3 regions of the Paenibacillus sp. 2RAB27 genome follow, and region 2 is predicted to be linked to each of the others. Evidence: riboswitches for the same ligand, from Rfam matches in the RefSeq annotation. Region 2 holds a riboswitch; each other region holds the start of a gene.
The links. Region 2 has a riboswitch for cyclic di-GMP ahead of AB4114_RS29065 (PilZ domain-containing protein). Riboswitches for the same ligand answer to the same signal wherever they lie in the genome.

Region 1 (3,268 bases), on a different contig from region 2:
CTGCTCTGTACTAGCAGACATTTCTTGTGTAGCGGATGAAATATCTAGAACCTGATTAGATACGACCTGCGATGCGTCGAGAATATTAGTAAAGGATTCACCTGTGCTTTTGGCAATTTCCATCCCTTTTTGGGTTTCATTTGTACCTTGCGTCACGAACGTAACTGTGTTTTGTGTTTCCGATTGAATGTCGGCAACAAGAGTTTCAATCTGACTTGTCGAATTTTTCGATTGATCAGCAAGCTTACGAACCTCAGCGGCTACAATTGCAAAACCTCTGCCATGTTCGCCAGCTCGAGCGGCCTCAATACTTGCGTTTAAAGCAAGTAGATTGGTTTGCGCAGTTAGGTCTTTAATGAGATTGAGAATATTACCTATCTCCTCCGATTTCGATTCAAGGAGCTTGATCGTGCCTGCGGTAGAAATCGAGTTCGTATTGATGCGACCCATTTGATCCGATATCGTCTGAGCGGCCATATTGCCTTCTTCGGATAGATTTTTCATAGCATGAGAAGCATTGGCAACTTCGGTCGCGTTTTGAGCGATGACTTGTAAAGAAGCTGCAATTTCTTCAACTGATCGTCCGCATTCTTCTGTAGAATTTTTTTGCTGGTCGACATGCGTATTCATGTCTCTGATTTCTGTTGTGATCAGCTCAATGCTGTGACGATTGTCTTCAGTGATGCTGAACAGTTCGTTGGAAGCATCGGATACACTTGAAGCTGTTTGTTTAATACTTGATAATATTTCACGAATATTAGAAAGCATCATATTGAATTTTTGATTTAATTCGCCGAAACCGCCGTTTTCCTCCAATGTGAAATTGAACTTTCCGATAGAGGCTTGTTCAATTCCACGCATTAATTGGTTGATCGGCATAAGCGTTCTTCTTGCCACCCAATATTGCGCMCCGTTGCAAATCACCAAGGCGATTAAGAGTAAAATGATCGAACTCAGGAGGAACGACTTTTGAGCATCGGGAATCACTTTTGCGTCTACATCCACGCCAAAGTAAGCTGCAACATTGCCACTATCGTCAATAATTGGGTAAAGAACGCTGACCCAAGTGCCGTAATCATCTTTATAGTAAGAAGTGAAGGTCTCGGTTTTGGTTTTCAACATGGCTTTCAAACCGTTGACGATCCCTTTCGGTTGCTCATACATATCTCCGATGTTCAAACCTGCTTCTTTAAAAGCTTTAACAACGTGACTCGGGAACGAAATCAACGATGTTTTATTCCCATCCGCTAACTCAACCCCAAATATGTAAGCTTGCGCTACATTGGCATTGAAGGCAGTGTAACTATCAAATAGCTTGGTTAATCGTTGCTGCTCGCTTGCTTCATAGCTTTTATCACGTAGTGCACCCTGGACGTCTTTATAGGATATACCTTGTGCCCACACGGATGTCATATTATGGGTCTGCGTTCTCAACGTATCTGTTAAAATTTGATTCTGAAAATAAGCGCTGATGGAAATAAGCACTACCCCGATGACTAGCAAATTCAACATCGAGAATAAAAGATTTTTGCCGAAATAGTTCTTGGTCTTCAATTTAACTGCACTCCTTAGATGCTATTTGTATTGACATGAAACGCTATAATCCGTGAATATCCCCCATTCTTCGACATTTTTTGATAATTTCAGTAGGGATAGAGGCATAAAAAAGCCTATCCCAAGGTGTTCGGGATAGGCTTACTATCACAAACTGGCGGTTTGGCAGCCATAGCTTCGAAGCTTTAGGCCCATAACTTTGCGCCCTTATCTTTCGATAAGTTTGCCATTTACAGTTAAAATATCTGACAATTTATGACTATTATAAATTATTGATACATTACTGTAAATACCATGTGTATATATGTATTGTAAACAAATTGTGACATATGCGACTTTCAGGTGATACATAAGGATCATAAGACGACTTGTCACATAGGCAAATTGCATCAGGTGTTTCAACTGTAGAAGCGGCCTTCGCCACTCGTAGCCCGTTGTTGATTCGAATTATGGATACATACGAGACGTGATCACCTACGGAACTATCCTAATATGTGGTATTATTTTTTTACATAAGTAGGAAGAAGAAAGATTTATTACATAAGGAGAACGATTAGTGATAGTGCAAAAATATTTTTGCATGATGTAGAAATTCATCGATCTGGGTCGTCATTATAGTGAAGTCATGAAACAACCCCATTATGAATGTTGAGAGGAGCAATAACCATGAACTACACACTGCTTATGTATGAAACGACAGAGGATTTCGCCAAACGAAACGATCCGATTCACAAGGAGGCATATGCCGCAAGCTGGGCCCATTATGTTAAAGCAATGCTCGATTCCGGCATTGTTGTAAACGGTGCAGGTCTGCAGGCACCGGAGACCGCGACTACGCTTACCCTCAGGGGTGGTGAAATGTTGGTTCAGGATGGGCCGATCACCGAAACCAAGGAGCATATTGGCGGTTTGATGGTTATCGACGTGCCGGATATGGATACCGCATTGGAATGGGCGGCACGTTGTCCCGGCAGCTCGGTTGAAGTCCGCCCTAACTTGTACCCGGTTACGCTATGAGCGCTATGCATGCTGAGCAAATGATTGAACAGACGGCCCGTGATTCCTACGGCCGTCTGGTTGCTTTTCTGGCTATGCGCTGGCGTGACCTAGCCGCAGCGGAGGATGCGATTGCCGACGCTTTTCTGGCCGCGCTAGAATCATGGCCTGCGACCGGAGTACCAGATAAACCGGAGGCCTGGTTGCTAACGGCTGCGCAGCGCCGACTGATCGACGGTACACGGCATGCCCGTGTGCATGCCGGTGCGGAGCAGACTTTGATCGCGATGGCGAATACTACGCAGCAATGGTCCGAACTCGAAGCGTCTTTTCCTGATGAACGGCTCAAGATGCTGTTTATTTGCGCCCATCCCGAAATTGATCCAGCCGTGCGTACACCGCTCATGCTCCAGTCCGTCCTTGGCCTTGACGCAGCCCGCATTGCTTCTGCTTTCGTTGTTAAGCCTGCGACGATGGGGCAGCGGCTTACTCGTGCGAAAGCGAAACTGAAGAGCGACGCTATTATTTTCGACATGCCCGGAAAGGACGAATGGCCAGAGCGTCTTAAATCCGTGCTTGAAGCTGTCTATGCAGCTTATGGAAGTGGCTGGGATGATGTAGTCGGCGTAGATCCACGTCGGAAAGGACTGGCCGAAGAAGCAATTTTCATGGGAAGATTGATCTTACAGTTTATTCCAGGGGAACCGGAAGCGTTGGG
Region 2 (3,268 bases):
AGAGGCCTTAGAATTAACGCAAGTGCAGACCTATTTGCAAAGCGGCAATGTGTTGTTCCAATCCGAAGAGTCAGGAGAAACCCTACGCCCGCGTATTGAAAAAGCAATCAGCGATGCGGCAGGCGTAGCGCCTACCGTTATTTTGCGCACCGCAGCGGAGCTAGCTGAACTTGTAAGGAATTGCCCCTATGACGCAGAAGCTTTGTCCGAAGGGGAGAGCATTCAAATTTCTGTTCTAACAGAAGAAGCCCCGCAGACATTCACCGACATCTTATCCAAGGGACAGAGTGAAGTAGATGAATTTCAGATACGGGGCTGCACCATATATTTTCTGTTTCGGCAAAGCGTGTTGGATTCGAAGCTGGCAAGTAACATTCAGAAGCTTGGCAATCAAACGACGGCGCGTAATTGGAATACGATGAGTAAGCTCGTAGAGTTAGCCGAGGGCTTAGGCCTTGCCCCGTAATTTCCGGAAAAACTGCGTTAACATCGTGGAACACTCCTCTTGCAAAACACCGCTAACCACGTCGACTCGGTGATTGAATCGGTCTTCCTGCAGCAAGTTCATTAACGTTCCTGCACAGCCGGCCTTCGGATCCACCGTACCATAAATAACTTGAGGTACACGCGCTTGCACGATCGCACCCGCGCACATCGGACATGGCTCCAATGTCACATAGAGCTGGCAATCCAGAAGGCGCCAAGCCTGCAAATACTCGCTCGCTTGTTTAATAGCAATCATCTCTGCATGCGCAAGAGGATCAAMGGTTGTTTCACGTAAATTGTAACCGCGGCCAATGATTTGACCTTGATGGACGACGACCGCGCCGATCGGAACTTCGCGAATGGCTTCGGCTTTCAGCGCCTCACCGATCGCTTCTCTCATCCAAGGGATATGTTGATCCACAGGGGGACACCTCGCAATAATAGTTTATCCACATGTGTATAGAGATCCGAACAAATATTCGTTGTTAACAAGCTGTGGATAACAATGTGGATAACTTATAAACCTGTGGATATTCAATTTCCACTACACATTCATACAATAAAAATAGGGTCCATGCAAGGATTTTAGTTGAAAGAAGTGCATGAGCTACGTATAATGGTGAGTACAGTGGGTCTTTTAGACCAGTTTGGACGAAAGATAGATCATTTAGACCAGTAACGAACAACGATATCTACATAAATGAATAGCAGGGTTCGACAATGGCAAACTTGTTGAAAGGCAAGGACGCAAAGCTGAGGGTCTACGGTTCTTATGAACTACGGCAGCCTGGTTACCGAAAATCGATGCTTTTATTGATTGCGGTGGTAGGCTGTCCCTGTGTGGGGCAGTCTATTTTGTGCGGAAAAATGCTATGAAATCCATCAATAGGGAGGGTGAAGATGAGCATGGCGATGAAGCAGGATACTTTGAAGCGATATGGGAGTAAAGAAGGATATGATGCGGAGGTATTAATGCATTGCCGAGCTGTAGTGGCGAAGGATGATTTCGTGTCAACAGGTATTCTTACCTATGCACAAGGAGACATCATGGAGATTGAGCTGCCGGAATACGATGTATTTCAACTGGGTGATAAAACGAAAATGACGTTATATACGAAATCGGGTCTATTCGTTTTTCATTCGACCGTCGTAGCTAGAGAGCCTGGTTCACTGATCGTGATCAATCCACCTGAGAATCGGAAGAAGTTTTCGGAGAAACGGGAGTTCCCGCGGGTCGATGTGAAGAATGTAGGATATATTGCAGGATTTCAAAATGTTACCCAAAAAGAGCAGCATCACTTGGAAAATCCAATTGCATTTTCGATAAAAAACATGTCCATGAACGGAATTGGTTTTATTATTAATGATAATTCAATGATCGATGGTATTCTTCATAAGAAATGTATGTTGCAAGTTGAGCTGGATTTAGGTTTTGAGATGCTGTGCAGGTTGGAAATTATAAGGAAAGAAAAGCAGGAAGACGGCTACTATTACGGGGCCAGCTTCGAGAGCGTTCCTGCCGAGCAAAGCAATGCATTACGGGGGTTTATTCTTCGTAATCAGATTGAAACTTACTTCGAACAGAAGCGGGATGAAGAGTTCAAAAAAGCAATGGAAAAAAAGTCTGCAGCCAATCAATAGCTTGCAGGCTTTTTTTTGCCCGCTAAGTACTATATAATAAGAAGGATGATTTTCGAAAATTAAGGAGTTGTAACGACAATGGCTTTGAAAGCAGGTATCGTCGGTCTACCGAACGTAGGAAAATCGACATTGTTTAATGCAATTACACAGGCGGGGGCAGAATCTGCGAATTATCCGTTCTGTACGATCGATCCGAATGTTGGGGTAGTAGAAGTACCAGACGAGAGATTGCAGAAGCTGGTGGAAATCGTTGTGCCTAAGAGCATCGTGCCGACGGCTTTCGAATTCGTTGACATTGCGGGTTTGGTTAAGGGTGCGAGCAAAGGCGAGGGCCTTGGAAATAAATTTCTAGCACACATCCGTGAAGTTGATGCGATTGTGCATGTTGTCCGTTGTTTTGAGGATGATAATATTACTCACGTTTCTGGGAAAGTCGATCCGATTGGCGACATCGAGACGATTAATCTTGAATTGATTTTGGCAGACATTGAGTCGGTTGATAAAAAGATCGAGCGTTCACGCAAAAACCTCAAGGGCGGCGACAAGAAAGTGGTTGCTGAAGTTGAGTGTTTGGAACGTATCAAAGAAGCCTTATATAATGATATGCCAGCACGCAGCTTGGATTTGACAGAAGATGAGCGCCTCCTGGTTCGCGATCTACATTTGCTAACAATGAAGCCAGTGCTCTACGCGGCGAACGTGAGTGAGGATGAAGTTTCAACAGCGGATGAGAATGCATATGTTAAAATTGTGAAGGAATTCGCAGAGAAAGAAAACAACGAAGTCGTTTCCATTAGCGCGAAGGTAGAATCCGAAATTGCTGAGCTGGAAGACGAAGAAAAAGCAATGTTCCTGGAAGAGTTGGGACTTCAAGAGTCCGGCTTGAATAGATTGATTAAAGCTGCTTATCGCAAACTCGGCTTGTACACGTATTTCACAGCTGGGGTTCAAGAAGTTAGAGCATGGACGATTCGTAAAGGAACGAAAGCTCCTCAAGCGGCTGGCGTCATTCATACGGATTTCGAACGTGGATTTATTCGTGCAGAAGTTGTTTCTTATAACGATTTGGCTGCTGCTGGATCCATGGCGGGTGCGAAGGAAAAAGGGCAAGTTCGTCTTGAAGGTAAAGACTACGTGGTAA
Region 3 (3,268 bases), on a different contig from region 2:
CACTTGGTATCTGCTTGGAAGATGAGCGTGATATATTAATAAGTTCGTGACCTTGTCCCAACCAGTAAGTGATTAAACGTTTTCCAATAAACCCACTGCCGCCTGTGATCGCTATTTTCATATGCAAGCACCTCCATATCATTATTATAGATACTCCATCCAATAAATACCATCAAGGAGAAAGCGATCGAGAAAGGTAAACATTCCAGTCTAAAATGACGACACAATTCGCTATTTTCGTGTATAATTGGATTTTGGTTATTAATTAACCATAGGGTAATTCGTGTGTCAGCGAGAGGAGTCATCGTCTATGAATCGAATGCGTCAATTTCTTCAAGCCTATCATCCTATCGTACATACGCTTATCTTAGGTACGGTCATGGCTCGGGCTGCTTCTTCCATGAGTTTACCGTTCCTAGCAATCTATTTGGCGAAGCACTCCGATATGAGCCCTGGGCTCATTGGTATTGTAATTGGAATGGGGGCATTAGCTGGAACGTTTGGCGGTTTTATCGGTGGTACGTTGTCAGACCGATTCGGACGTCGAGTCATTATGCTCGCGGCACTCTTTGGCTGGGGAGTCGTATTCCTCGGATTCAGTGTTGTAAAATTACCGGTCTTATTTATGCTGCTCAATATGCTCAATGGACTGTGCCGCTCATTCTATGAGCCTGTGTCACAAGCGCTAATGGCAGATTTAACGGAGCCGTCCAAAAGGATGCAAGTATTTTCACTCCGCTATATGGCGATTAACGTTGGTGTAGCTGTTGGACCTTTGCTGGGAGCTTTCTTTGCAACTATGAACGGAGCCTTGCCATTCCTGCTGACCGGGATTATTTATGTAATCTATGGTGTGACACTTTACGCCCTTCTAATTAAATTCGGGATTAAGAAAATCGAAGGTGAGAAGAAAGCCATCGTTACTTTCCGTTCTGCGATAGGTGTTATTCGTAAGGATATGACCTTCCGTTTGTATATAATCGGGGGGATTATCGGAGCCATTGGTTATTCACAGGTGATGGTGACGTTGTCGCAGTACTTACAAAGGGATTTTGCTAATGGGGTCAAAATGTTCGCCATTCTCATGAGCGCCAATGCCATTGTTGTTATTGCGATGCAGATTCCGCTGGGGAAATGGGCAGAAAAGTATTCACCTCTAACGGCTATTGTTGTTGGCAACTTGATGTTCGCATTAGGTGATATCGGATTTGCGTTTTCACACTCTTTGACATGGCTGATTATTTCAATGGGAATTTTCACGTTTGGTGAAATTTTGAACTATCCTGCCGCGAACATGTTGATAGATAAGCTAGCTCCTGAACATATGCGAGGAACGTACTACGGTGCTCAAACATTAACGAACATAGGTCACTTTATGGGGCCATGGATTGGCGGCTTTCTATTGGTTTCCTTTGGCGGCAGCACGCTCTTTCTTGTGATCGCTATTTTGTCGATGATTGGCTCGATTTTCTATTGGAGAGGCACGAAACGTCAAAAAACAGTGAAAATAACGTCGAAAATGCAAATATTATGATGAATTTCGTAAAAATAGTTCCTTTGAACTATTCGATTTCAAATCGTCATCCCTTATCCTTGAGAGTATAGCAAGTATTATTTTGAAATCTACATCTAAAATGATTGTGCATGTCATCTCGACAAAGGCAAAGCTGGCGAAAGCCAGTGACGCAAAGCTACAGGGGCCTTACTTCTCCTGCAAAGGACAAGCAGCCAGCCAGCCACCGAACGATTGGGAATTCACTTCAGAACCCCTCTAGTCGGTTCACTACGGTGGGTTTTTTTCTCTGTCATAGCGAAGCAAATGAATCAAATGGAATGACACGTACAAAGGAGGCCCTAGCGGCATGAAATCGGAAGTTAAATTCCAGGATGAACAGAAAGCAACATCGTTATGCGGTAACCATGTTGCACGTTTGGTGCCATCCACGGATGGACCAAAGCTTATGATTAACCGAGAAGAGTATGCATTAAACGAAGCGTGTTGGGATGTTGAGATGTTTCACGGGAGAAACAATAGCATTCTGATTTTTTACTGGAAAGGCGAAGTAAAGCTGTCTGTGAAAATGCCTCCGATGGCTCAAATCGAAGGGTTTGTCACAAGACTTTTGCAATGTCTATCATCCAAATTGAGAGTGGTTCAGCCTATCTAGGTGAATCGCTCTTTTTTTTTGAAATCGCTCATTGTCACCAAACGACACTAGCTGATATAATATGACCATCACATTTCATAGTTCTTAAGAACTACATTAAAGGAGATGCATGGCATGAGATTGATCACACGTTCCGATTTCGATGGTTTAGTATGCGCGATGCTCTTCAAACAATTAAATATGGTGGATGAAATGAAGTTTGTCCATCCCAAAGATATGCAGGACGGCTTAATTGAGGTTACGGAGAATGATATTTTGGCAAATGTACCCTACGTTCCAGGATGTGGTTTATGGTTCGATCATCATTCCAGTGAACTCACACGGATGGGGGAATCCGTAACGTACAAAGGTGAAACGCGACTTGCTCCAAGTGCTGCACGAGTTGTCTATGATTACTATGGTGGGAAAGAAACCTTCGGCGATATCGACGATATTATGCAAGGTGTAGATAAAGCGGACTCCGCGCAGTTTAGCAAAGAAGATATTTTGAATCCGAGCGGTTGGGATTTGCTTTCGTTTATCATGGATGCTCGAACGGGATTAGGTCGTTATCGGGATTATCGCATCAGTAATTATCAGTTGATGGAGGATCTAGTGGAGCATTGTGCAACGAAATCCGTTGGTGAGATCATGGAGTTACCCGATGTGAAAGAGCGTGTAGCTCGTTATTTTGAACTAGATGCGCTATACCGGGACATGCTGCAAACCTATACACGGGTTGAGGGAAATGTCGTCATTACGGATCTTCGCGATGTGGAGACGATTTATCCGGGGAATCGTTTCATGGTCTATGCCCTATATCCGGAGCAAAACACCTCGATTTGGATTGTTGATGGTCGAAACAAACAAAACTGCGTATTCGCTTGCGGGCACAGCATTGTCAATCGCACCGCACAAACAAACATTGGGGATTTGATGCTTCAACATGGCGGCGGTGGGCATCATGCTGCAGGGACTTGCCAAGTGGATTATGGGCAAGCTGACGAGGTTCTGAACAAAATCGTTGAAACGATGCAAGCAGCAGGTTAAAATAAGTGGACAAGCCGCAGCGGGGGAGCAGCCCAGCGTGCGGTTTTTCTTTGTAAGGAGGTTGTCATCCA

Region 1: linked by a shared signal. The riboswitch ahead of AB4114_RS27895 (methyl-accepting chemotaxis protein) and the one ahead of AB4114_RS29065 (PilZ domain-containing protein) in region 2 are both predicted to bind cyclic di-GMP.
Region 3: linked by a shared signal. The riboswitch ahead of AB4114_RS08375 (hypothetical protein) and the one ahead of AB4114_RS29065 (PilZ domain-containing protein) in region 2 are both predicted to bind cyclic di-GMP.

The regions. Positions count from the first base shown of each region.
Region 1 covers NZ_JBFRGR010000030.1:8,607-11,874, forward strand. The annotation lists gene AB4114_RS27895 (methyl-accepting chemotaxis protein) at 1-1,554, opposite strand, end outside; cyclic di-GMP riboswitch class I at 1,708-1,792, opposite strand; gene AB4114_RS27900 (YciI family protein) at 2,221-2,571, shown strand; gene AB4114_RS27905 (RNA polymerase sigma factor) at 2,568-3,268, shown strand, end outside.
Region 2 covers NZ_JBFRGR010000033.1:41,445-44,712, reverse strand. The annotation lists gene AB4114_RS29075 (DUF1697 domain-containing protein) at 1-466, shown strand, start outside; gene tadA (tRNA adenosine(34) deaminase TadA) at 449-907, opposite strand; cyclic di-GMP riboswitch class I at 1,199-1,285, shown strand; gene AB4114_RS29065 (PilZ domain-containing protein) at 1,387-2,127, shown strand; gene ychF (redox-regulated ATPase YchF) at 2,206-3,268, shown strand, end outside.
Region 3 covers NZ_JBFRGR010000004.1:260,917-264,184, forward strand. The annotation lists gene AB4114_RS08365 (TIGR01777 family oxidoreductase) at 1-121, opposite strand, end outside; gene AB4114_RS08370 (MDR family MFS transporter) at 311-1,534, shown strand; cyclic di-GMP riboswitch class I at 1,651-1,744, shown strand; gene AB4114_RS08375 (hypothetical protein) at 1,863-2,168, shown strand; gene AB4114_RS08380 (exopolyphosphatase) at 2,283-3,197, shown strand; gene gloA2 (SMU1112c/YaeR family gloxylase I-like metalloprotein) at 3,268-3,268, shown strand, end outside.